2 regions of the Streptomyces sp. NBC_01497 genome follow, and region 2 is predicted to be linked to the other one. Evidence: riboswitches for the same ligand, from Rfam matches in the RefSeq annotation. Region 2 holds a riboswitch; the other holds the start of a gene.

Region 1 (11,268 bases), 4.6 Mb from region 2:
TACTCCCGCTCGCAGGGCATCAGGCCCTGTGCCCGCGAGCGGCGGACGCCGCCGCCCGCGGGCCTTCGACGTCCGTCAGTGCTCGTACGCGTCCAGCGGCGGGCAGGAGCAGACCAGGTTGCGGTCCCCGAACGCGCCGTCGATGCGCCGCACCGGCGGCCAGTACTTGTCGGCTACCGAGACCCCGGGCGGAAAGACCGCCACGTCACGGCTGTACGGGTGGGTCCACTCGCCACCGAGTGCGGCGGCGGTGTGCGGCGCGTTGCGCAGCGGGTTGTCGTCGGCGGCCCACTCGCCGGAGCCGACCTTCTCGATCTCGGCACGGATCGCGATCATCGCCTCGCAGAACCGGTCGAGTTCGGTCAGATCCTCGCTCTCCGTCGGCTCGATCATCAGCGTTCCGGCAACCGGGAACGACATGGTCGGCGCGTGGAAGCCGTAGTCGATCAGGCGCTTGGCGATGTCGTCGACCGAGACGCCGGTCGCCTTGGTCAGCGGCCGCAGGTCGACGATGCACTCGTGCGCCACCAGGCCGGCCGGTCCGGTGTACAGCACCGGGAAGTGCGGCTCCAGACGCTTGGCGATGTAGTTCGCCGCGAGCACCGCGACCTGGGTGGCGCGGGCGAGACCCTCGCCGCCCATCAGCCGCACGTACGCCCAGGAGATCGGCAGTATCCCCGCCGAGCCCCAGGGCGCCGCCGAGATCGGGCCGACGCCCGTCTCGGGACCCGCGGCCGGCTGCAGGGGGTGGTTCGGCAGGTACGGAGCGAGGTGCGCGCGCACACCGATCGGGCCGACGCCCGGGCCACCGCCGCCATGCGGGATGCAGAACGTCTTGTGCAGGTTCAGGTGCGACACATCCGAGCCGAAGCGGCCCGGCTTCGCGAGGCCCACCAGCGCGTTGAGGTTGGCGCCGTCCACGTAGACCTGGCCGCCCGCGTCGTGCACGGCCGCGCAGATGTCGCCGATCTGCTCCTCGAAGACACCGTGCGTGGACGGGTAGGTGACCATGAGGACGGCCAGCTCGGAACCGTACCGATCGATCTTCGCGTGCAGGTCGTCGACGTCGACGTCACCGGAGTCGCTGGTCTTCACCACGACGACGTTCATGCCCGCCATCACGGCGCTGGCCGCGTTGGTGCCGTGCGCGGAGGACGGGATCAGGCAGACCGTACGGCCGGTGTCGCCGTTGGCACGGTGGTACGCGCGTACGGCGAGGAGACCCGCGAGTTCGCCCTGCGAACCGGCGTTGGGCTGCAGGGAGACGGCGTCGTAGCCGGTGACCTCGGCGAGGCGCTCCTCCAGCTCACGGATGAGGGTGAGGTAGCCCTGCGCCTGCTCGGCGGGCGCGAACGGGTGCAGCGCGCCGAACTCCGGCCAGGTGACCGGCTCCATCTCGGTGGTGCCGTTCAGCTTCATCGTGCAGGAGCCGAGCGGGATCATGCCGCGGTCGAGCGCGTAGTCCCGGTCGGACAGGCGCCGCAGGTAGCGGAGCATCGACGTCTCGGAACGGTGGCTGTGGAAGACCGGGTGCGTCAGGTAGTCGTCGCTTCGCAGCAGGGACGCGGGCAGCGCCTCGGTCGCGGCCGCGTCGAGCGCCTCGACGTCGCCCTGCACACCGAACGCCGCCCAGACGGCGGTGAGCTGGGCACGCCCCGTGGTCTCGTCGCAGGCGACGGAGACGTGGTCCGCGTCGACCAGGCGCAGGTTGACCCCGCCCTCCCTCGCGGCCGCGACGACCTCGGCGGCCCGGGCCGGCACGCGGAGCGTGAGGGTGTCGAAGTACGCGTCCTCGGTGATCTCCACACCGCCGGCGCTCAGGCCCGCCGCGAGGAGCGTCGCGTACCGGTGGGTGCGCCGCGCGATGTCCCGCAGACCGTCCGGACCGTGGTAGACGGCGTACATGCCGGCCATGACGGCGAGCAGCACCTGCGCGGTGCAGATGTTGCTGGTCGCCTTCTCGCGCCGGATGTGCTGCTCGCGGGTCTGCAGGGCGAGGCGGTACGCCTTGTTGCCGTCGGCGTCCACGGAGACGCCGACCAGCCGGCCCGGCAGGCTGCGGGCGAACTTCTCCCGGACCGCCATGTAACCGGCGTGCGGGCCGCCGAAGCCCATCGGGACGCCGAAGCGCTGGGTGGTGCCCACCGCGATGTCCGCGCCCAGCTCGCCGGGCGGGGTGAGCAGTGTGAGGGCCAGCAGGTCGGCCGCGACGGTGACGATCGCGCCGAGTTCGTGGGCCCGCTCGACGACGGGGCGCAGGTCGCGCACCGCGCCGGAGGCGCCCGGGTACTGCAGCAGCACACCGAAGACACCGCGCTCGGCGACGTCGGCGGGGATGCCGTCCGCGAGGTCCGCGACGACGACCTCGACCCCGGTCGGCTCCGCGCGGGTGCGGATGACCGCGACGGTCTGCGGCAGGGTGTCGGCGTCGACCAGGAAGACGCCCTCCTTGACCTTGCCCACGCGCCGCGCCATCGCCATGGCCTCGGCTGCGGCCGTGCCCTCGTCGAGCAGCGAGGCGCCGGAGGTGGGCAGCCCCGTCAGGTCCGCGACGACGGTCTGGAAGTTCAGCAGGGCCTCCAGGCGGCCCTGCGAGATCTCCGGCTGGTACGGCGTGTACGCGGTGTACCAGGCCGGGTTCTCCATCACGTTGCGCAGGATCACCGGCGGTGTGTAGGTGCCGTAGTAGCCGAGGCCGATCATCGGCGCGAGCACCTGGTTGCGGTCGGCGAGCGAGCGCAGTTCCGCGAGCACCTCCGCCTCGGTGCGGGCCTCCGGCAGGTTGAGCGCCTCGGCGCTCTTGATCACGTCGGGGACGGCGGCGGCCGTCAGCTCGTCCAGCGAGCCGTAGCCGACCTGGGCGAGCATCTTGGCCTGCGCCGCCGCGTCGGGTCCGATGTGGCGGTGCTCGAAGGGAATGCCGCGCTCCAGCTGTGCGAGCGTCATGCGGTGGGCGGTCATGTGCGGAGGCCTCCTGGTCGACGCGACCTGCGTGGGGCGTCACTCGGCAATGAGTGCTACCCGGACGGCCTCCCCCTCTGTCATACGACCTGAGAGCTTCACCGGCTCGCGGGCATGTGCCGCGCGCCGGTTTTCACCGTCGGTGAGGGCGGAAGCCGTCGACGTCCGTCCTGCTTTCCAGAGTGACCTCGTCCGCGCGGTACGGGGGCCTGAGAGATTCCGGGGAGGATTTGCTCCTTCGGCGCCTCCGGCGGGCTGCCGGAGGACTCTCCCGCGCGGGGTCAGTAGCCACGGCCAGCCTACCAGCGGAGCCTTGAGGTCCACTTTCCGGCCGCCCCGCCCAGGTCCGCCGCGGGGCCCTGCGGCCCGGAGCCCTGGGGTCCCTACCCAGGAACCCCGAGTGGACGCACACCCCGGAGTGCCCTTTTGTAGTATTTACCACCGGTTGCGACTCATTGGAGGGACCGTGGAGACAGACATCGATCCGCGCAGCCTGATCGGCCGCAAGGCGTTCGACCGCGAGGGGCACAAGATCGGTACGGTCGACGAGGTGTACCTGGACGACGCGACCGGTGTGCCCGAGTGGGCGGCCGTCCGCACGGGCCTGTTCAGCAGGGACGCGTTCGTCCCGCTGGAACCCAGCACCCTGGTCGACGACACCCTCCGGATCCCGTTCGAGCGCTCCCTGATCAAGGACGCGCCGGACTTCGGGGTGGGCCGCCACCTCTCCCCGGAACAGGAGCTCCAGCTCTACCACCACTACGGCCTGGAGATCCCCGCCGCCGAGTCGCCCGAGGACGCGGCGTCGCTCTCCGAGAAGGACCGGGAACGCGACTTCGGCAAGGTCGCGGGCCAGGACGACTGAGCCGGCGCCACCGAACCACCGCCGTCCATCCCGGCCACGACGGACGGCCCCGCCGGCCGTTCGCGGACCGCGCCCGGATCGGGAGCGGCCCGGCGCTCGGACCGGGAACAGCCCGGCGCCCGGATCGGGAGCGGCCCGGCGCTCGGACGGCCCGGCCCTCGGACGGCCCAGGAGCGCTTGCCACCCGCCTGCCCGGCGTTCCGGACCCCCGGGCGTCTTCGCGGGGCCTCAGGGCCTCCACAGAGCCGTCACACGCCTCCTTGCGGGCGCGTCGAGCAGCGGGGGAAGTCCGCTTTCGCGTCCGCGAGCCCCGCAGACCCGGCACAGCCCCCGCCCGACGTCGCGTACGCGGGGAACGCCCCCCGGCCGTCGAGCACCGGGGAAAGCCCCTTCGCGTCCGCGAGCCCCCAGACCCGACAGGGGCGCGCCCGACGTCGCGGACGCGGGGAACGCCCCCGGCCTATGTGTCGTCGGACACCAGCGGCAGCGGGTCCGACGGCTCCAGGTCCGGATCGTCCAGCCAGAAGGTGCGGACGCGGCCCACGGCCGAGCCCGGCTGCTCGAAGCGCACCGTGACGCGCCGCGCCCCGCTCCCCTGCACCCAGCCGGGCCCGTGCACGGCGTGCCGCACGTCGTGACCCGCCGGGAAGCGCCGCTCGGCCCGTGACGTCTCCGGTGCCGGAACAGCGGTCACCGGCAGCGGCACCCGCTCCGGGGCCACGGTCGGCTCGTCGGGCAGCGGGAGCGGCGTCTCCACCGCTCCCGCGGCGGCCTGCGCGAAGAGGTCCTCCTGGGTGAAGTCCGCGAGCGCCGTCACGCCCACCCCCAGCAGCCGGACGCCGCCCGTGGTGTTCACCCCCTCCAGCAGCCGCCCCGCCGCCTCCCGCACCACGCTCACGTCGTCGGTGGGACCGCGCAGCGTCTCCGAGCGCGTCAGCGTCGAGAAGTCGTACCTGCGCACCTTGAGCACCACCGTCCGCCCCGACCTGCCGGCCTCGCGCAGCCTGCGCACGCACCGCTCCGCCAGCCGGTCCACCTCGGCCCGCACCCGGACCCGGTCGTGCAGGTCCACGTCGAAGGTGTCCTCCACGGAGACGGACTTGGCGTCCCGGTCGGAGACCACGGGCCGCTCGTCGAGGCCGAGCGCCATCCGGTACAGCGACAGGCCGTGCGCCCTGCCGACCAGGCGTACGAGTTCGTCCTCGCCCGCCTCCGCGAGGTGCGCGACGGTCGTCATGCCGGCCCGCCGCAGATGGTCACCCGTGGCCGGGCCCACGCCGGGCAGCGTCCGCACGGACATCGGCGCCAGCAGATCGCGCTCGGTGCCCGGCTCTATCAGCACCAGCCCGTCGGGCTTGGCCTCCTCCGAGCCGATCTTCGCGAGCATCTTGGAACCCGCGAGGCCCACGGACCCCCGCAGGCCGGTCACCGCCAGGATGTCGGCACGCAGCCGCTCGCCCGTGGCGCGCGCCGAGGCGCTGTCACTGGCCGTACCGCCGGCTTCCAGATCCACGAAGGCCTCATCCAGACTCAGCGGCTCGACGAGCGGTGAGAGCCGCCCCAGCAGCTCCATCACCTGCCCGCTGATCGTCCGGTACAAGGAGAAGCGCGGCACCAGGTACGCGGCGTTCGGCGCGAGCCGCCTGGCCTGCGCCATCGGCATCGCCGAGTGGACACCGAACCGCCGGGCCTCGTAGGAGGCGGTCGCGACGACCCCGCGCGGCCCCAGGCCGCCGACCACCACGGGCTTGCCCCGCAGGCTCGGCTTGGACGCCTGCTCCACCGAGGCATAGAACGCGTCCATGTCCAGGTGGAGGATCGTCGGCGCGGGTCTCATGACCTCGATGCTGCCGCAGAGGTCTGACAACGGCGCCCTCGCGGGCGCGGAGCGCGTGTCACCCGGCGAGCGTGCCGCCCGGGCCGCCCCGGGAGAGGCCGGCGTCCGCCGGGCCGGAGCCCGGCGGACGCCGTCTCTCGGGGTTCAGACGGCGCGGTCGCGGCGCCTGCGCGCGAGCTCGTCCGCCGGGTTGTTGCCGATCAGCGTCTCACCGGTGTCGACGCGCTCCCCGTGCAGCTGGGAGAGCGCCGCCTCGACGTCCCGCCAGACCACGCCGACGGCGATCCCGAAGACGCCCTGGCCGCACTGGAGCAGCGAGACGACCTCGTCTGGGGACGTGCACTCGTGGACGGTCGCGCCGTCGCACATCAGCGTCATCCGGTCGAGGTCCTGGAAGCCGCGGTCGCGCAGGTGCTGGACGGCGGCCCGGATGTTCTGCAGGGCCACTCCGGTGTCCAGGAACCTCTTGACGATCTTGAGCACCACGACATCGCGGAAGCCGTAGAGCCGCTGCGTGCCGGAGCCGTAGGCGGGCCGCACACTCGGCTCGACGAGCCCCGTACGCGCCCAGTAGTCCAATTGGCGGTAAGTGATTCCCGCCGCCGCACAGGCCGTAGGTCCCCGGTACCCGACACTCTCGTGGGTGGGATCGACCGAACTGCCGTGAAGCCGGTACGCACTCGCCGTCGTACCGTCGCCGCTGCTTCTCACGCCGACCTCCGTCCTTGACCTGCCTTCACGACGGTAGGCAGTCACCAGGGGTGCGTCAACGATCGCCGCACTCGCCACGCCGAGTGATAATCACCCTGAGGGTGGTTTAGCGTGCCCGATTACCGGGAAAGGCTGCTCGAATCGCCTGAGCCAGAGCATGCTAGCGGGTGCGGCACCGCCGGACGTCAGGGCATCGAAGGCCGGGCGGCCGACCCGGCCGCCCGGCCCCGATCTCCGGTCTCACTGGCTGTTCGTCCCGAAATCCTCCGGCGAGATCTGGTCGAGGAACTCGCGGAATTTCTCCACTTCGTCCTCCTGCTCGTCGGGGATCGCGATTCCGGCGTCGTCGAGTACTCCGTCGCTGCCGTAGATCGGCGTTCCCGTGCGCAGGGCGAGCGCTATGGCGTCGGACGGCCGTGCGCTCACCTCGACTCCACTGGCGAAGACCAGCTCCGCGTAGAAGACCCCTTCGCGGAGATCCGTGATGCGTACTTCCGTGAGCTCCTGGCCCACCGCTTCAAGGACATCCTTGAAAAGGTCGTGCGTCAGCGGTCTTGCCGGTGCCATGCCCTGCTGAGCGAAGGCGATGGCGGTTGCCTCCCCAGGTCCGATCCAGATGGGGAGGTACCGATCGCCTCCCACTTCGCGCAGGAGCACGATCGGCTGGTTGGAGGGCATTTCCACCCGGACACCCACAACGTCGAGCTCGTTCACACAGCAACCCTAGGACGTGCCCGGCAGGTTTGGGTAGTCGGGGCACCGTCGTGCTCAGTGGAGTCGGCCACCCAGGGCCGTACGCACGAGCGCCGCGTGCAGCCGTACGGACAGCCCCGCGAGCTCTCTTGTGGTCGCCTCCGCATGGGCCCTGGTCTGCGGGTTACGGTGCCTGCGCAGCGGCGCGACGACCTGTTCGACCAGCCCGGCCTCCCGCTCGGCAGCCGCTTTCATCACCCGCAGATGGCGTGGTTCCAGACCGAAACGGCCGAGATCCGCCACCAGCCTGGCCACGGTGACGGCGTCCGCGTCGTAGCTGCCGTCCTCCAGCGCGGCGATCAGGCCGTACGACTCCCACTCGGCAAGCTCGTCCTCGCCCACCTCCAGCGCGGCGAGCAGCTCCGCGCGCCCCAGCCGGGCGGCTGTCGGCTGGTCGTCGGCGGGGTCCTCCGGGACCGGCCAGACGTCCCTGCGGTCGCGCTGGGGGCCCGGCAGCGCCACCTGCTCGCCACGGGCCAGCGCCTCCAGATGCTCCTTGATGACCTTCAGGGGAAGATAGTGGTCACGCTGCATGCGCAGCACCAGCCCGAGCCGCTCCACGTCCTCGGGGCTGAACTTGCGATAGCCCGACGGCGTCCTGCGCGGCTCCACCAGGCCCTCCGCCTCAAGGAAGCGGATCTTCGAGATGGTGACCTCGGGGAACTCGTCGCGCAGCCGCCCGAGCACCGCCCCGATGCTCACCAGCGGATCCGCCGCCGGGGCGGTGCCGCGTTCGGCACCGCCCTTCGGGGTAAGCAACATGGACTCTCCGGGGGTCACACGCCCCGCTGGCTCGCGTAGAAGACCAGTCGGTACTTGCCGATCTGGACCTCGTCGCCGTTCGCCAGCAGGACCGAGTCGATCCGCTCACGATTGACGTAGGTGCCGTTGAGGCTGCCCACATCGGAGACGGTGAACAGGCCGTCCGTACCCCTGCGGAACTCCACATGGCGTCGTGAGACCGTCACGTCGTCCAGGAAGATGTCGCTCTGCGGGTGGCGGCCGGCCGTCGTCAGCTCGCCGTCCAGCAGGAAGCGGCTGCCCGAGTTGGGCCCCCTGCGCACGATGAGCAGCGCGGAGCCGAACGGCAGCGCCTCGACGGCGGCCTGCGCCTCCGGACTCAGCGTCGGCAGCTGCGTCTGACCCGTGGTCTCCGGGTCGTACGCCTCCAGGCCGGAGATCGAGATCGTCGACGTCGTCTCCGCGGCTCGCTCGCTCGGCACACCCGCCCGCAGCGGCGCGCCGCAGTTCGAGCAGAAGCGGCTGGCCTCGGCGTTGCGATGACCACATCTCGTGCATACCAGGGCCGACATGCCGGGGTCCTCCTGCCGTGGCTGCCCCGCCCGTGGGTCGGTCGCGAACGAGGCCGTGGGAAAGTCTCCACTCGTACTTGAGGCTGACGGTTCCCCGAAACCTATGCGGCCTTGCCCGGCAGGGTCAACAGACGACGCGCCGGGTCCCTGGCCGCCGACCTGGTCGCGGAAGAGCGGGCGCTCACCGCCCTGCTCCTCGCTCTGCCCCTGGCGCGCGGCACGATGACGGGCGTTGCCGCCCTCCTCGCGGGACCTCTTGCCGAACAACTTCGCAAACCAATTCACGGGCGATTCCCCTTGACCGAAACAGACCCGCCCGTGGGGCAGGACGACATATCACTGAACACGCCTGCCGACCCGGACATCTTGACAGCGTCCGTACGCACCGAACAGTTTCCACCACACATCACGCCGATCGTGCGTCGACCCCCCGCAACCTCTTGCCCGGGCAGCACCGGCGCCATGCACCCCCGCGTCACGGCGAGGACGACCGAGCGTAACCAGGCTGCTTCGCCGGTCGCAAGGCGTTCACGACGACCTTCCCGGAGCCGGTCACCGTGGCCGTGGCCTGCTCCTTCTCCAGTGTCTGCACCACTCCGCCCGGGATGTTGAGCGCCGGCTGCAGATCCTGGGGCCGGCCGATCACGGTGAAACGGTACGGCGGGGCGACCGCCTTGCCGTCCACCTCGACGTCGTCCCCCGTTCCCGTGAAGTCGGTGTCCGCGACCACGCGGACCCCGTTCAGCTGGATCGCCTCGGCGCCCGCGGCCCGCAGTTCCTGGACCGTGTCGAGCAGCATGTCGGCCTCCACCGAGTGCCGTGCGTCCCGCACGGTCAGGGTGATCCCCGGACCCTCGGCCGCCGTCGTGCCGGCGAGGATACCGAGTTGCTGCTCCTTCTCACGCGTCTGCTTGCGGGCCTCCTCCGCCTGGTCCGAACTGTTCTCAAGACCCGTCCGCTGGTCCACGAGATCCTGCTTCTCGTCCTCAAGACGCTGTGTGCGGTTGTCCAGTTCATCGAGGATACGGACAAGATCCTCCTGACGGGCACCGCGCAGCGCACTGGTGTCGTTGTGCGACCTGACCTGGACGGCCAGTCCGAGGCCGAGGACGAACAGCAACACCGCCACCGTCAGTTGGGCGCGGGTCAGGCGCGGCGGCCACAGCCCCGCCGCGAGCCGCTGGCGCCCCGTCGGGCGCGATGTGCCGCCGCCGTCGCCCGTACCGCCCGCCGAAGTGCCCGGATCCCCGGGCGTGTTGTGCGTACTCATGTCGTCACGCCCGGAAGACGTGCCGGCGGATCGCCGCCGCGTTGGAGAAGATCCTGATGCCGAGAACCACGACGACCCCCGTCGACAGCTGTGCGCCGACGCCGAGTTTGTCGCCGAGGAAGACGATGAGCGCGGCCACCACCACGTTCGACAGGAACGACACGACGAAGACCTTGTCGACGAAGATGCCGTCGAGCATGGCCCGCAGGCCGCCGAAGACCGCGTCGAGCGCGGCGACGACGGCAATCGGCAGGTAGGGCTCCACCACCGCCGGTACCTCGGGGCGGACGAACAGTCCCACCACGACTCCCACGACGAGGCCCAGTACGGCGATCACGATGTGCCCTTCCCCATGTTCTGCGTGTTCCCTGCGTTCTCTGCGTTCCCCGGGTACGCCGTGGCCGGTGCACCCCCACCGCCCGTCGCCGCTCCGGACAGCAGCGGCTTCGCGGTCCGTACGATCAGGCTCGGCGCGGCCGGCAGCCGGACGTCGTCCCGCGCGGACAGGGACGTACGGATACCGAAGTCGCCCTTGAGCGACCCCAGATACACGCCGTCCGCACTGCGCCGGAACGCGGACGCCAGCTTGGCGCCGTCCCCCACCGCGAGCACCGTGTACGGCGGCACCAGTGGCCTGTTGTCGACCAGTATGGCGTCACCGGCGGCGCGGATGGCCGAAAGCGCCGTGAGGCGCTGGCCGTTGACCGAGACCGCTTCGGCACCGGACGCCCACAGGCCGTTGACTACACGCTGGAGATCGTGGTCGCGCACCCGGCCCGTGTCGGAGAAGTCGTCGTTCTCCCGCGGGTTGCCGTCCCCACCCGTCTCGGTGTCCTTCGCGTCGTCCACGACGAGCCGCACACCGGGCCCGTGCACCGCGGTGGCACCGGCCAGCAGGGACACCAACTGTCCGCTGTCCCCGCCGTGTTGCTTGAGAGCGGCCTGCTGACGACGGTTGACGTCGCTGCGCAGCCCCTTGACGTCGCGCTCCAGGCCGTCCGCGTGCTTCGTCTCGCTGCCGACCCGGTCGATCAGCTCCTGGCGCTCCTTGGCCACCACGGGCGCCGCGTGCCGCGTCTGCGCCGCACCCAACGTGACCACCAGTGCCGCGAGGACGAGCCCCGCGCCGAGCCACAGTCTCGCCCGCAGCGTGCGCGTCAGGCCGCCCTCCCCCGACCGCCTGCGGGCCGCCGCCTCGGCATACCCGTCGTCGAGGCTGTGGTCCATCACGTTGGTCAGCAGCGACATCGACGCGTCGGGGCGCGCACGGCCCGCGTCGGTGCTCCGTGTGGGGGACTGCTGCGGCATGCCGCACATCGTCGCATGTCGCCACCACCGCCGACGAAACGGCCCCGGCAGCGGACAGGGCCACGTCCGAAGACGTGGCCCTGTCCGGTGTCCCCTCCTGCCCGACGGCAGGCCCGGGTCCGCAGCGGTCCCGGCGCGAGGATCAGTGCCCGGCGCTGTCGACGATGGCCGCCCACTCGTCGAGCAGGGCCTGGGCGGACGCGTCGTCCGGACCCTCCGCCCACAGATGCGTCACGGCCTCCGCCGGGTC
Region 2 (11,268 bases):
GCGGTCCCACGTGCCCCGTTCCCCGCGACTGCGCGAGGCGAGGCGGGGGGCCGGCCAGGTGGGCGCACGGGCGGTGCCGGACCGCCGCGCTTGCTGCCGGGCAGGCGGACAATGGAGTCATGGAATGGTCCGCACCCTCCCTGGCGGGCGCCCGGACCCGGCTCGGCGGCGCGTTGTTCGAGCGGGTCGCGGGCCCCGGGGGAGGCGCGGCCCGCGCCCGTATCCACGACGCCCCCGGTGAACGCTGGTTCCCCCCGGGCAGTGCCATCAGGACCGTGCACGGCGACGCGTCGATGTTCGTGGGAGGGCTGCGGGCCCTGCTCCTGCAGTCACTGCATCCGCTGGCCATGGCCGCCGTCGCGGCGCACTCCGGCTACAAGGGCGATCCGTGGGGCCGCCTCCAGCGCACCAGCACCTTCCTCGCGGTGACCACCTTCGGCACGGCGCGGGACGCCGAGGAGGCCGTCGAGCGGGTGCGCGCGGTCCACGAACGGATACGGGGGCGCACCGACGCGGGCGAGGCGTACCACGCGGCCGACCCGCACCTGCTGACCTGGGTGCACATCGCCGAGGTGGACAGCTTCCTGCGCGCGCACCGCCGGTACGGGGCCCAGCCGCTGACGGAGGACGGCTATGACACCTACGTCGCCGAGGCGGCCCGCGTCGCGACCGCCCTCGGCGCCGTCGACCCGCCGCGCGACCAGGCGGAACTGGCCGACCGGCTCGCCGCGTACGGGCCCGAACTGCACGGCACCCGCCAGGCCCGGGAAGCAGCACGCTTCCTGCTGCTGAACCCGCCGCTGCCGCTCGCGGCCCGCCCGCCGTACGCGGCCCTCGCCGCGAGCGCGGTCTCCCTGCTGCCGGCCCGGGCACGGCTCCCGCTGCTCCTGCCGTACCTCCCGCTGGTCGAGGAGACAGGCGTGCGCCTGGCGGGTCACGCGGTGGTGGGAACCATCCGCTGGGCGATGGCGCCGCCGCCACGATGAGCACCGCGTCCCTCGCAAACCTCTTGCGCGGCTGCAGGGCGAGCATCGGCCCGAGATGATCGATGATCCGATCTGCTGCGGACTTGGACACCCCCGAACAGCGGGGCCAGTTGGCGCATGGTCAGGTTCGTGCGCCAACTGGCCGCGACCAGCAGTGCACGGTCCTCCAGCGGCAGGCTCCACGGCCGGCCCCTGCGGACCGCGTCCGCACCCTCACGCCGCAGAACGGTCACCAGCTTCCCGAACAGGCACGGGCTGAGCCCGGTGAACGGGGCTATCCAGGACGGCTCCGACGCCGTGATCACACCAGCCACGACAAGATCATCTCATCTGCGACCAGCAGTTACGGGACAGCCCTTAGCCTTTGTCCACGGAAACATTACTCCTGGGCGGCCTGGCTGATTCTCACGAGTGGTGGCGGCGAGCTTCGGGCAGAGGGGCACTCTTCGAGTCATCTACCGTTCGAACCGGAACCCGAAAAGCCCTCCGCCCTCGTAGGAATCGGTGAGCAACGGTTCAATGAGGTAAGGAGCTGGGTTGAAACCAAGATTGCGCGCCTTGCCGAGATCATCCTCATTGATTGTGACGACGTACTGCATGCCTTCCGCCGCCGTGACGTCCACCGCGATCTCGAGCGCCCGAGTTAGCTGGCGGTCATCGACCCCATCGAAGATGTGACTGTCATGCACCAGAAAATCAGGTGCACGTCCTTCTCGGTGGGCAATGACCGCCATGGTGAGGTCGAAGCAGAAGATCGACATCTTGTTGATGCCCTGACTCACGTCGCTGCTGATCTTGGGCGTGATCTTCAAAGTGTTCCGCCCGGCCTCGACCGAAAGGTAAGCAGGCCTGTCGCTTCCGTAGAGTCGGCCAGCCAGCTCATTGAACAAGACCGTGGCCTGAGTGATCTGCTCTTGCCGTTCCTGCAGGTCCGTATCGACTTCACGCGTCAGTTCGAGGCGGGACGCCTCAATCTCTCGGCTACTCTCCTCGACGGCCTGAGCTGCCTCAAGCCGATGCTGAAGCGCGCCCAGGGTCGCTTCTTCCTGCGCCAGAACCTTCTGAAGGGTGGTGAGTGCCTCCAATGCGCCACCGTCGTTCAGGTCCTTGAGGATTCTGCTCTGCTCGTCATCGAGCCGCGCCCGTTCAGCTTTGCGGGCATCGAGGCGTTGACGAGTCTCAGCAATCTCTTCCTTGAGATATATGCGCCGGTTTCGGACCACGGCCGCATGGAAGGCGCGTACATCATCGAATCGCCGTAGCGCCTGCTGAGGCAGGGTAACGCCCAATTCGTCATAGACCTGCTCCAAATAACGGACCTCTGGGTCGACTGCCTCTTCCACAGAGCGTTCGAGATGGTCAAGGTTGCGGCGGTCGATGATGTCTTGGGTACTCAGGTCCTGGATGCGGCGGGTCAGCTTGTCCGCTTGCTCCTTGAGTGCCTCGTACTGGGGGACGACACGAAATGCCGCGATCTGTCGCCGCAGTTCCTCGATCTTCGAACTCTGCACGGCAATCTCACCGCGCAGATCCGCGGCCTTGCCAACCACACGGCCCCATACGGGATCGTTGACTGCCTTTTTTAGCTGGTCACGGGCATTCTTCTTGACAGCGATAGCTTGGTAACGGGCAGCAAGGGACGAATCAAGACCTAGCAGGTAGGCGAGGTTGGGAGCCGCCTGTCCCTCCGGCTGCCGGGCGAAACTCCGCACCGCCTCGTTGAACCCGTGGTCACCTACGCGGCGGATGAGGAATGAGAGCAGAGCGCGGCCACTGACCCCTGGGTGGTCTCCAGTCAGTCCAAAGAGATTCTCCTCGATGAGTGCCTGCCACTCGGTGAAGTGAACTTTTTGGGGGCCGGCAACCGTGACCGGCAGTGTCTCTGGCTCGGCTACCTCCCACAGACTCGGCGGCTCGGCGATCCTGGACAACCCAGTGGGGCCGGGCCGACGGGCTACCGCAGGATCGAGCGTCACCGTCTTGGCGTCTCCGCCGCTCCGGCTGACTCTCAACTCTTGCCGGAGTTCGGGCCAGTCCAGGCTGAGCGTGAAGGTAGTCCTGCGCAGTTCCTCACGCGCGACAAGGTGTTTGTTGTCGGGGCGGCCTCCGAGCAGAAAGTGCAGCAGTTCGATCATGCTGGACTTGCCGGAGCCGTTGCGGCTGTCGGTGGAACGAGAGACATCGGTGGTCTCCGCCACCAGCAAGTTCAAGCCGGACTGGAACGTGACCGTCTTGAACCGCTCATCATCAGCGCGCAGTTGGCGCAGCATGGGCGGTCCCCCTGGTGAGCAGTTCGTTGTTCAGATCGACGATGCCGAGCGCGTGCAGGACGTCCAATGCAAGGACGAACCACCCGAAGGAGAGCGGAGCTGGATGACCGTTCTCGCGGCGCCACTCGCGTAGTCGAGCCCAGGTCTGGCTGACCGTAAGCGGGCGGTCCAGCTGCACGGCGATCTGGGCACCGACGGCGAGGAGCGCGCGGTCAGGGGAGATTCCCTTGGTTGGGGTGATCACCCTGCTCCTCCTTCCACGTCGACGGACGGCTGCCACCCAGGTGGCGGTACTTCGAAGATGTCACATTCGTCGAAAAAGTAAGCGAGAACGGCCTTCGCTGCCTCTTCGCGTTCCCAGCGTGCAGCTTCCTGCCCCAGTACGTAACGCTGCATTTGCCATAGAATCTCATCCGCGTCATCGCCGTGCTCATTGCGCATTCGGCGGTAGTAGGCGCGGAAGCTGTCCGCGACCTCGTCCCGCTCCCTTAGATCCAGGCCGTCTCTGTAGTACTGCTCGACCAGGTAGCCGTATGGCCGGCCGGCCTGCAGGACCTGACGTGCCTGGGAAGACAGCTCGTTGTAATCGACTTTGTAGGTGGTGGGCAGCGGTATTTCGCCCGCTGACGCATGGTGCTGGCGCTTATCCGCTAAGTGCTTGAGGAGCGGCTCGATTTCGGCCATACCTATCCTGTATGCGACCAGCTCGACGGGGATCGCCTCGCCGAGCAGGTATTCCATCCTCAAGCGGTCGAGGAACATCGCCTCGTTCCAGATCTTCTGAGGGCCCATCTGGTGGAACGTTATACGTGGATGGTCCTTGCCCGCCTCCATGAGCAGTCCCGATACGACCGGGTGGATGCCTCCCCGCTGGTCATTGTGGACGAAGACAAAGATGTCGAACTGCTCGGGGCGCTGGATGATGGCACTTTCCACGTCACCGCGGAACTTTCCGCGCACCTCGGAAACATTGAAGGTCTCCGGCGCGTAGCAAGCGTAGAGACGTCGCCCCACCGTCCGCAGACCATCACCGCCCAGGTCTCCGATGGAGCCTGCGGTACGGATCGGCACGTAGTCCTCGTGCCGGAGCTCCATGACCCGGTGGAAGAGCTTCTCGAACTCGTTGCCGGAGCTGCCCTCGATCAGCGATCGAAACTTGCTCTGCGCATATTGCATCTGGTGCGGCAGCACCGGCGCCTCCCCCAAGCTGATCTTTCCCGAGGCACCATAGTGCCTTTGCGGCCAGCCAAGGAACCCTGGTCCCGGCCATCCCACCGACGAGCAAGCTACTGCGCGGAGTCCACTGACTTCGGAAGCAGCGGTTGGTCGTCAGCAGATCTAGCTGTTCCCCAGCGCACTTAGTCGGGCATAGCGCGTCCGACCAGGCTCCAGAACTCTGGCGAGTGATCGTGCTCGTTTAGGCGGGCGAGCTCGTGACCAAGCAGGTAGTCCCGTGCACCGACTGCACGCCACACCCTGAGAGTGCGGCAAGGGTGCGGGTTCCCCGGCCGTCGGCCAGCCCCCGAGAGCGAGACATGCAGGGACACACAGGGGCATCTACGTCGGTCTCAGGGAGATTCCAGGGACGTTCTGACGCGTAAGCAGGGAAGGCCCCACACGCTGAACCCACCAGGAACGAGCTGGTCAGGCCCCCTCAGCACTCGATGATGTTCACCGCGAGCCCGCCCCGCGCCGTCTCCTTGTACTTGACCGACATGTCCCGGCCGGTGTCCCGCATCGTCTTGATGACCTTGTCGAGGGAGACCTTGTGGCTGCCGTCGCCGCGCAGCGCCATCTTCGCCGCGGTCACCGCCTTCACCGCGGCCATGCCGTTGCGTTCGATGCACGGGATCTGGACCAGGCCGCCGACCGGGTCGCAGGTCAGGCCGAGGTTGTGCTCCATGCCGATCTCCGCCGCGTTCTCGACCTGCTCGGCGCTGCCGCCCAGCACCTCGGCGAGGGCGCCCGCCGCCATCGAGCAGGCCGAGCCGACCTCGCCCTGGCAGCCGACCTCGGCACCGGAGATCGACGCGTTCTCCTTGAAGAGCATGCCGATCGCGCCGGCGGCCAGCAGGAAGCGGACCACGTCGTCGTCGCGCTCCTGGGGCGTGGCGCCGTGGGAGCAGAAGTTCATGTAGTAGTGCAGGACCGCGGGGATGATCCCGGCGGCGCCGTTCGTCGGGGCGGTGACGACCCGGCCGCCGGCGGCGTTCTCCTCGTTCACGGCCATCGCGTAGAGGGTGATCCACTCCATCGCGTGGGTCTGCGCGTCGCCCTCGGCGCGCAGCTGGCGCGCCGAGTTCGCGGCCCGCCGCCGTACCTTCAGGCCGCCGGGCAGGTTGCCCTCGCGGGTCATGCCCCGGCTGACGCACGCCTGCATGACCTGCCAGATCTCCAGCAGCCCGGCCCTGATCTCGTCCTCGGTGCGCCAGGCGAGCTCGTTTTGCAGCATCAGCGCGGAGATGGACAGGCCCGTCTCGCGGGAGAGGCGCAGCAACTCGTCGCCGGTGCGGAAGGGGTGCTTGAGGACGGTGTCGTCCAGCTTGATGCGGTCCTCGCCCACGGCTTCCTCGTCCACGACGAAGCCGCCACCGACCGAGTAGTACGTCTTCTCCAGCAGGGTCTCGCCCGCCGTGTCGTACGCGGTGACCTTCATGCCGTTCGCGTGGTAGGGGAGCCGCTTGCGACGGTGCAGCACCAGGTCCTTGGCGGCGTCGAACGCGATCTCGTGCACACCGAGCAGGTTCAGCCTGCCGCCTGTGGAGATACGTTCCGCCTGCTCGTCCGCGTGCTCCACGTCGACCGTGCGCGGCGAGTTGCCCTCCAGCCCGAGCAGGACCGCCTTCGGCGTGCCGTGCCCGTGCCCCGTGGCGCCGAGGGACCCGTACAGCTCGGCGTGCACCGAGGCCACATGGACGAGCAGCCCCTCGTTCTTCAGGCGGCGGGCGAACATGCGGGCAGCGCGCATCGGGCCGACCGTGTGCGAGCTGGACGGGCCGATGCCGATCGAGAACAGGTCGAAGACCGAGATGGCCACGTGGAACTCCTTGCTGGTCGGCGGACTCCGTTGTCCGCCAGGTAGGGCCGCGCCGACCGGTGGGGCGGTGCGGGGCCGAGACGTGCCGCGGCGCACGGCGGGGCACCGCGCACCACACTCCAGTGTGCCGCGATGCCCCGCCGATGCCAGAATTGCGCTCCCGCGGTGACCGACGGCTACAGCGTCGGGTACAGCGGGTGCTTCGCGGCCAGTGCCGCCACCCGCGCGCCCAGGGCCGCACCGTCGAAGGACGGCTTCAGCGCCTCGGCGATGACATCCGCCACTTCGGTGAAGTCCTCGGTGGTGAAGCCGCGGGTGGCGAGCGCCGGGGTGCCGATCCGCAGGCCGGAGGTGACCATCGGGGGGCGGGGGTCGTTCGGCACCGCGTTGCGGTTCACGGTGATGCCGACCTCGTGCAGCCGGTCCTCTGCCTGCTGCCCGTCCAGGGCGGAGTCACGCAGGTCGACGAGGACCAGGTGGACGTCCGTACCACCGGACAGGACCGAGACGCCCGCCTCGACGGCGTCCGGGCGGCCCAGGCGCTCGGCGAGGATGCGCGCGCCGTCCAGCGTGCGCTGCTGGCGCTCCTTGAACTCGTCCGTCGCGGCGATCTTGAACGCGACCGCCTTGCCCGCGATGACGTGCTCCAGCGGCCCGCCCTGCTGGCCGGGGAAGACCGCGGAGTTGATCTTCTTCGCCAGCTCGGCCGTCGAGAGGATCACGCCGCCGCGCGGGCCGCCGAGGGTCTTGTGGGTGGTCGTCGTCACCACGTGCGCGTGCGGCACGGGGTTCGGGTGCAGCCCCGCGGCGACCAGCCCGGCGAAGTGCGCCATGTCGACCATCAGGTACGCGCCGACCTCGTCGGCGATCCGCCGGAACGCGGCGAAGTCCAGCTGGCGGGGGTACGCCGACCAGCCCGCGACGATCAGCTGCGGGCGGGTCTCCTTCGCCAGGCGCTCCACCTCGGCCATGTCGACCTGACCGCTCTCGCCGTCGACGTGGTAGGGCACCACGTTGTACAGCTTGCCGGAGAAGTTGATCTTCATGCCGTGGGTGAGGTGCCCGCCGTGCGCGAGGTTCAGCCCCATGATCGTGTCACCGGGCTTCAGCAGCGCGAACATCGCCGCCGCGTTGGCCTGGGCACCCGAGTGCGGCTGCACGTTCGCGTGCTCCGCGCCGAACAGCGCCTTCACCCGGTCGATGGCGATCTGCTCGATCACGTCGACGTGCTCGCAGCCGCCGTAGTAACGGCGGCCCGGGTAGCCCTCGGCGTACTTGTTGGTGAGGACGGAGCCCTGCGCCTCCATCACGGCGACCGGGGCGAAGTTCTCCGAGGCGATCATCTCCAGCGTCGACTGCTGGCGGTGCAGCTCCGCGTCGACGGCGGCGGCGACGTCCGGGTCGAGCTCGTGCAGCGGGGTGTTCAGGAGCGAAGACAAAGCGGATCAGTCCCTGGTGTCGATTACCGTCAGTGGCGTCAGTTGCCGGCGAACTCGGTGTACTCGTCGGCCGAGAGCAGGTCCCCGGGCTCCTCGGAGACGCGGACCTTGAAGAGCCAGCCGCCCTCGAAGGGCGCCGTGTTGACCAGTGACGGGTCGTCCGCCACGTCCTGGTTGACCGCCGTGACCTCGCCGGTGACCGGCGCGTAGAGATCACTGACCGACTTGGTGGACTCCAGCTCGCCGCAGGTCTCGCCCGCGCTCACCGTGTCCCCGACCTCGGGGAGCTGGACGTAGACGACGTCGCCGAGGGCGTTCGCCGCGAACTCCGTGATGCCGACCGTCGACACGCCGTCCTCGACGGCCGTCAGCCACTCGTGCTCCTTGCTGTAGCGGAGCTGCTGGGGGTTGCTCATGTCCTGAATTCTCCTGTACGCGGACGGGCAGCCGAAACGGGCCCGGTGGGGTGGTGGACGAACGCCGCGGTGCGCGGCGGCCCTGGTGGGAAACGGAGTATCACTTCTCGCGCTTGTAGAACGGCAGGGCCACGACGTCGAACGGCTCGTGGTTGCCGCGGATGTCGACCCCGACGCCCTCGGCGCCGGGCTCCGCGTGCGCGGTGTCCACGTACGCCATGGCGATCGGCTTGCCCAGGGTGGGGGAGGGGGCGCCCGAGGTGACCTCGCCCACGACCGCGTCCCCGGCGACGACCTGGTAGCCCGCGCGCGGCACCCTGCGGCCCCGCGCGATCAGGCCGACCAGCTTGCGGGGCGCCTTCACCGCGGCCAGCTCCGCCGCCGTGGCCAGCGCCATCCGGCCGACGAAGTCGCCTTCCTTCTCGAACTTGACGACCCGGCCGAGGCCCGCGTCGTACGGGGTCAGAGCGGTGGACAGCTCGTTGCCGTACAGCGGCATGCCCGCCTCAAGGCGCAGCGTGTCCCGGCAGGACAGGCCGCACGGGATGAGGCCGGCCTCCCGGCCCGCCCCGGTCAGCGCCTGCCACAGCCCCTCGGCGTGCGCGGGCGCCACGAACAGCTCGAAGCCGTCCTCGCCGGTGTAGCCCGTACGCGCGATCAGGGCGTTCACGCCGGCCACGGTGCCGGGCAGGCCCGCGTAGTACTTGAGGCCGTCGAGGTCCGCGTCGGTCAGACTCTTCAGGATCGCGGCCGAGCGCGGGCCCTGTACGGCCAGCAGCGCGTACGCCTCGCGGTCGTCGCGCACGACGGTGTCGAAGCCGTCCGCGCGCGCGCTCAGCTCGTCCAGCACGACCTGGGCGTTCGACGCGTTCGCCACGACCATGAAGTGCTCGTCGCCGAGGCGGTAGACGATCAGGTCGTCGAGGATCCCGCCGTCCTCGCGGCAGATCATCGTGTAGCGGGCGCGGCCCACGGCCAGCGCGCCGATGTTGCCGACGAGCGCGTAGTCCAGCGCGGCGGCGGCACCGGCACCGGTCAGCGTGATCTCGCCCATGTGGGAGAGGTCGAACAGCCCGGCGGAGGTGCGCACGGCGTTGTGCTCCTCGCGCTCACTGCCGTAGCGCAGCGGCATGTCCCAGCCCGCGAAGTCGGTCATGGTCGCGCCCAGCGCGCGGTGCACGGCGTCGAGCGCGGTGCGGCGGGGTGACGGGCTCATCGGTGGCTCCCAGGGATGAAGGGCGAGGACGGTCCTCCCCATCTGTCATCGGAACCTGAGAGGTTCATCATGACCGCCCAGTCACGGGCCATGATTTGCACCTTGGGTGGGGGCGCGCGTGGCGGCCCGCTTTTCAGATCTGCCTCGCCCACGCGGTATCGGTGCCTGAGAGATTCAAGGGAGGAACTTGCTCCTTCGGCGTCCGGTGCACCCGAGGTGTCCGGAACTCTCCCGCGCGGATTCAAACGGCCGGTATGGAGTTGGCGCGGCCATCATCGCATGCGCGCCCTGTCACGGGAACCTCGGCCGCCATTACCATTTCTTTACCGACTGCGGACGCGGGCACGGCGTGCCCGCGGGACGGGACAGCGGATGACCGTGACAGGGGGCGGCGGCCATGACGGTGCGGGACCAGACGGCGGCGGAACGGGGCAGGGGCGCGGCGCCGGAACCCGAGCCGGCGCGGGAGCGGGACGGGGGCCGGCCGGCGTATCAGGAGGGCCGGGCGGCAGGCGGGGATCGGGAGGCCCGGGCGGTCACTGATGAGGACGGCCGGGCGGGGGAGCCCGGGGAAGGGCCGCGGCGCCCGGCCGGCGGGGATGAACGGGGCGGCGGTCCCGGCACGGGCAGGGGCGCACCGGACGAAGCGGGGAGGTCCGAGCGCGGGGCAGCGCGGAACGCCATCGCCTCGCCGGGGGGCTCGGCCCCGCCCCACGCGCTCCCCGGCCCGAGGACCGGCCCCCCGGCGGGACCGCCGCCAGGACGCCGGGCGTCCGGCGTCCGGGACCGGTCCCCCGTCCAGGAACCGCGGCCGGTCCGGGACGCGTTCCATGTCCGGGACTTACGGGGGCGCTCCGGGACGCCGTCCGGCGGGCTCGTCTTCGCGACCGGGGACCTCGTCGTGATCTCGGGGCTGCCCGGCAGCGGCAAGTCGACCCTGATCCGCCGGGCCACCGGCGGCGGCGTCGACTCCCAGGACGCACGCGAGCGGTGGGCCCGCCGGCTGCCCCTGCTCCCGTACGCCCTCTACCGGCCCGTCGTGCGCCTCGCGCACTACGCCGGCCTGTGGCGGCTGCTGCGCTCCGGGCGCAGCGTCGTCGTCCATGACTGCGGCACCCAGACCTGGGTGCGCCGGTGGCTGGCCCGCGAGGCGCGCGGGCGCGGGCGTGCGCTGCACCTCGTCCTCATCGACGTGCCGCCGGAGGTCGCCCGCGCGGGCCAGCGGGCCCGGGGCAGGGCCGTCTCCCGGTACGCCTTCGCCCGCCACCGCAGGGCGGTGGCGCGGCTCCTCGCGGACGTCGGGTCGGGCCGGCTGCCGGGCTGCCGGTCCGCCGTGCTCCTGGACCGGGAGGCGGTGGGCACCCTCGGAGCCATCGTGTTCGCCGACGGCCCACCCACCGGGCACCCCACGGGCGAGCAGGGCCGTTAAGGTGCTGCCCCGGACCAGTAGGGGCAAGGCGGAGGACTGAGCACAGTGGACACGGCATGGCCGGGCAACGAACTCGAAGAGGTGCTCGCCGCCTCGCTCGGCAGCGAAACGGCGGGCGCCCGGCTCGTCGAGGTACTCGGCCGCAGTGAGGTCTGGGTGCCGTTGCCGGAGGGCGGCGGCCCGGACAGTCAGGGGCTCGACCTGCCGACGGTCGAGATAGGGGGCGGGGCCTACGTCCCGGTCTTCAGCTCGGAGGAGCAGTTCCTGCGGTGCGTCGGCAGCCACATGTCGTTCACCGTCGCGCCCGCCCGCGACCTCGCCCGGGGTCTGCCACCGCAGTTGGGCATCGTGGTCAACCCCGGGGGCGTGGTGGGCATGCCGCTGCCGCCCGTGGCCGTCGCGGAACTCTGCCGTACGGGACGCACCGTGCTGGACGGGCCGGAGGCCGGCGGCAGGGTCCGGCTGTTCGAGCCGG

Evidence for each region. A riboswitch is a leader RNA that binds a small molecule or an ion and turns the genes downstream of it on or off. The one in region 2 is predicted to bind glycine.
Region 1: linked by a shared signal. The riboswitch ahead of gcvP (aminomethyl-transferring glycine dehydrogenase) and the one ahead of gcvT (glycine cleavage system aminomethyltransferase GcvT) in region 2 are both predicted to bind glycine.

The regions. Positions count from the first base shown of each region.
Region 1 is NZ_CP109427.1:6,947,536-6,958,803, reverse strand. It holds gene gcvP (aminomethyl-transferring glycine dehydrogenase) at 76-2,961, opposite strand; glycine riboswitch at 3,149-3,245, opposite strand; gene OG310_RS29440 (PRC-barrel domain-containing protein) at 3,416-3,826, shown strand; gene OG310_RS29435 (DNA polymerase IV) at 4,287-5,663, opposite strand; gene OG310_RS29430 (MerR family transcriptional regulator) at 5,808-6,374, opposite strand; gene OG310_RS29425 (bifunctional nuclease family protein) at 6,615-7,088, opposite strand; gene ftsR (transcriptional regulator FtsR) at 7,143-7,889, opposite strand; gene OG310_RS29415 (FHA domain-containing protein) at 7,904-8,767, opposite strand; gene OG310_RS29410 (DUF881 domain-containing protein) at 8,916-9,710, opposite strand; gene OG310_RS29405 (small basic family protein) at 9,715-10,047, opposite strand; gene OG310_RS29400 (DUF881 domain-containing protein) at 10,044-11,027, opposite strand; gene OG310_RS29395 (mannose-1-phosphate guanyltransferase) at 11,161-11,268, opposite strand, start outside.
Region 2 is NZ_CP109427.1:2,366,570-2,377,837, reverse strand. It holds gene OG310_RS10070 (oxygenase MpaB family protein) at 120-986, shown strand; partial or broken gene OG310_RS10065 (helix-turn-helix domain-containing protein) at 934-1,300, opposite strand; gene OG310_RS10060 (ABC-three component system protein) at 1,442-3,256, opposite strand; gene OG310_RS10055 (ABC-three component system middle component 6) at 3,234-3,500, opposite strand; gene OG310_RS10050 (ABC-three component system protein) at 3,497-4,447, opposite strand; gene OG310_RS38535 (YgjP-like metallopeptidase domain-containing protein) at 4,615-4,731, opposite strand; gene OG310_RS10045 (L-serine ammonia-lyase) at 4,911-6,293, opposite strand; gene glyA (serine hydroxymethyltransferase) at 6,470-7,732, opposite strand; gene gcvH (glycine cleavage system protein GcvH) at 7,771-8,148, opposite strand; gene gcvT (glycine cleavage system aminomethyltransferase GcvT) at 8,249-9,364, opposite strand; glycine riboswitch at 9,397-9,507, opposite strand; glycine riboswitch at 9,508-9,608, opposite strand; gene OG310_RS10025 (AAA family ATPase) at 10,047-10,793, shown strand; gene OG310_RS10020 (enhanced serine sensitivity protein SseB) at 10,839-11,268, shown strand, end outside.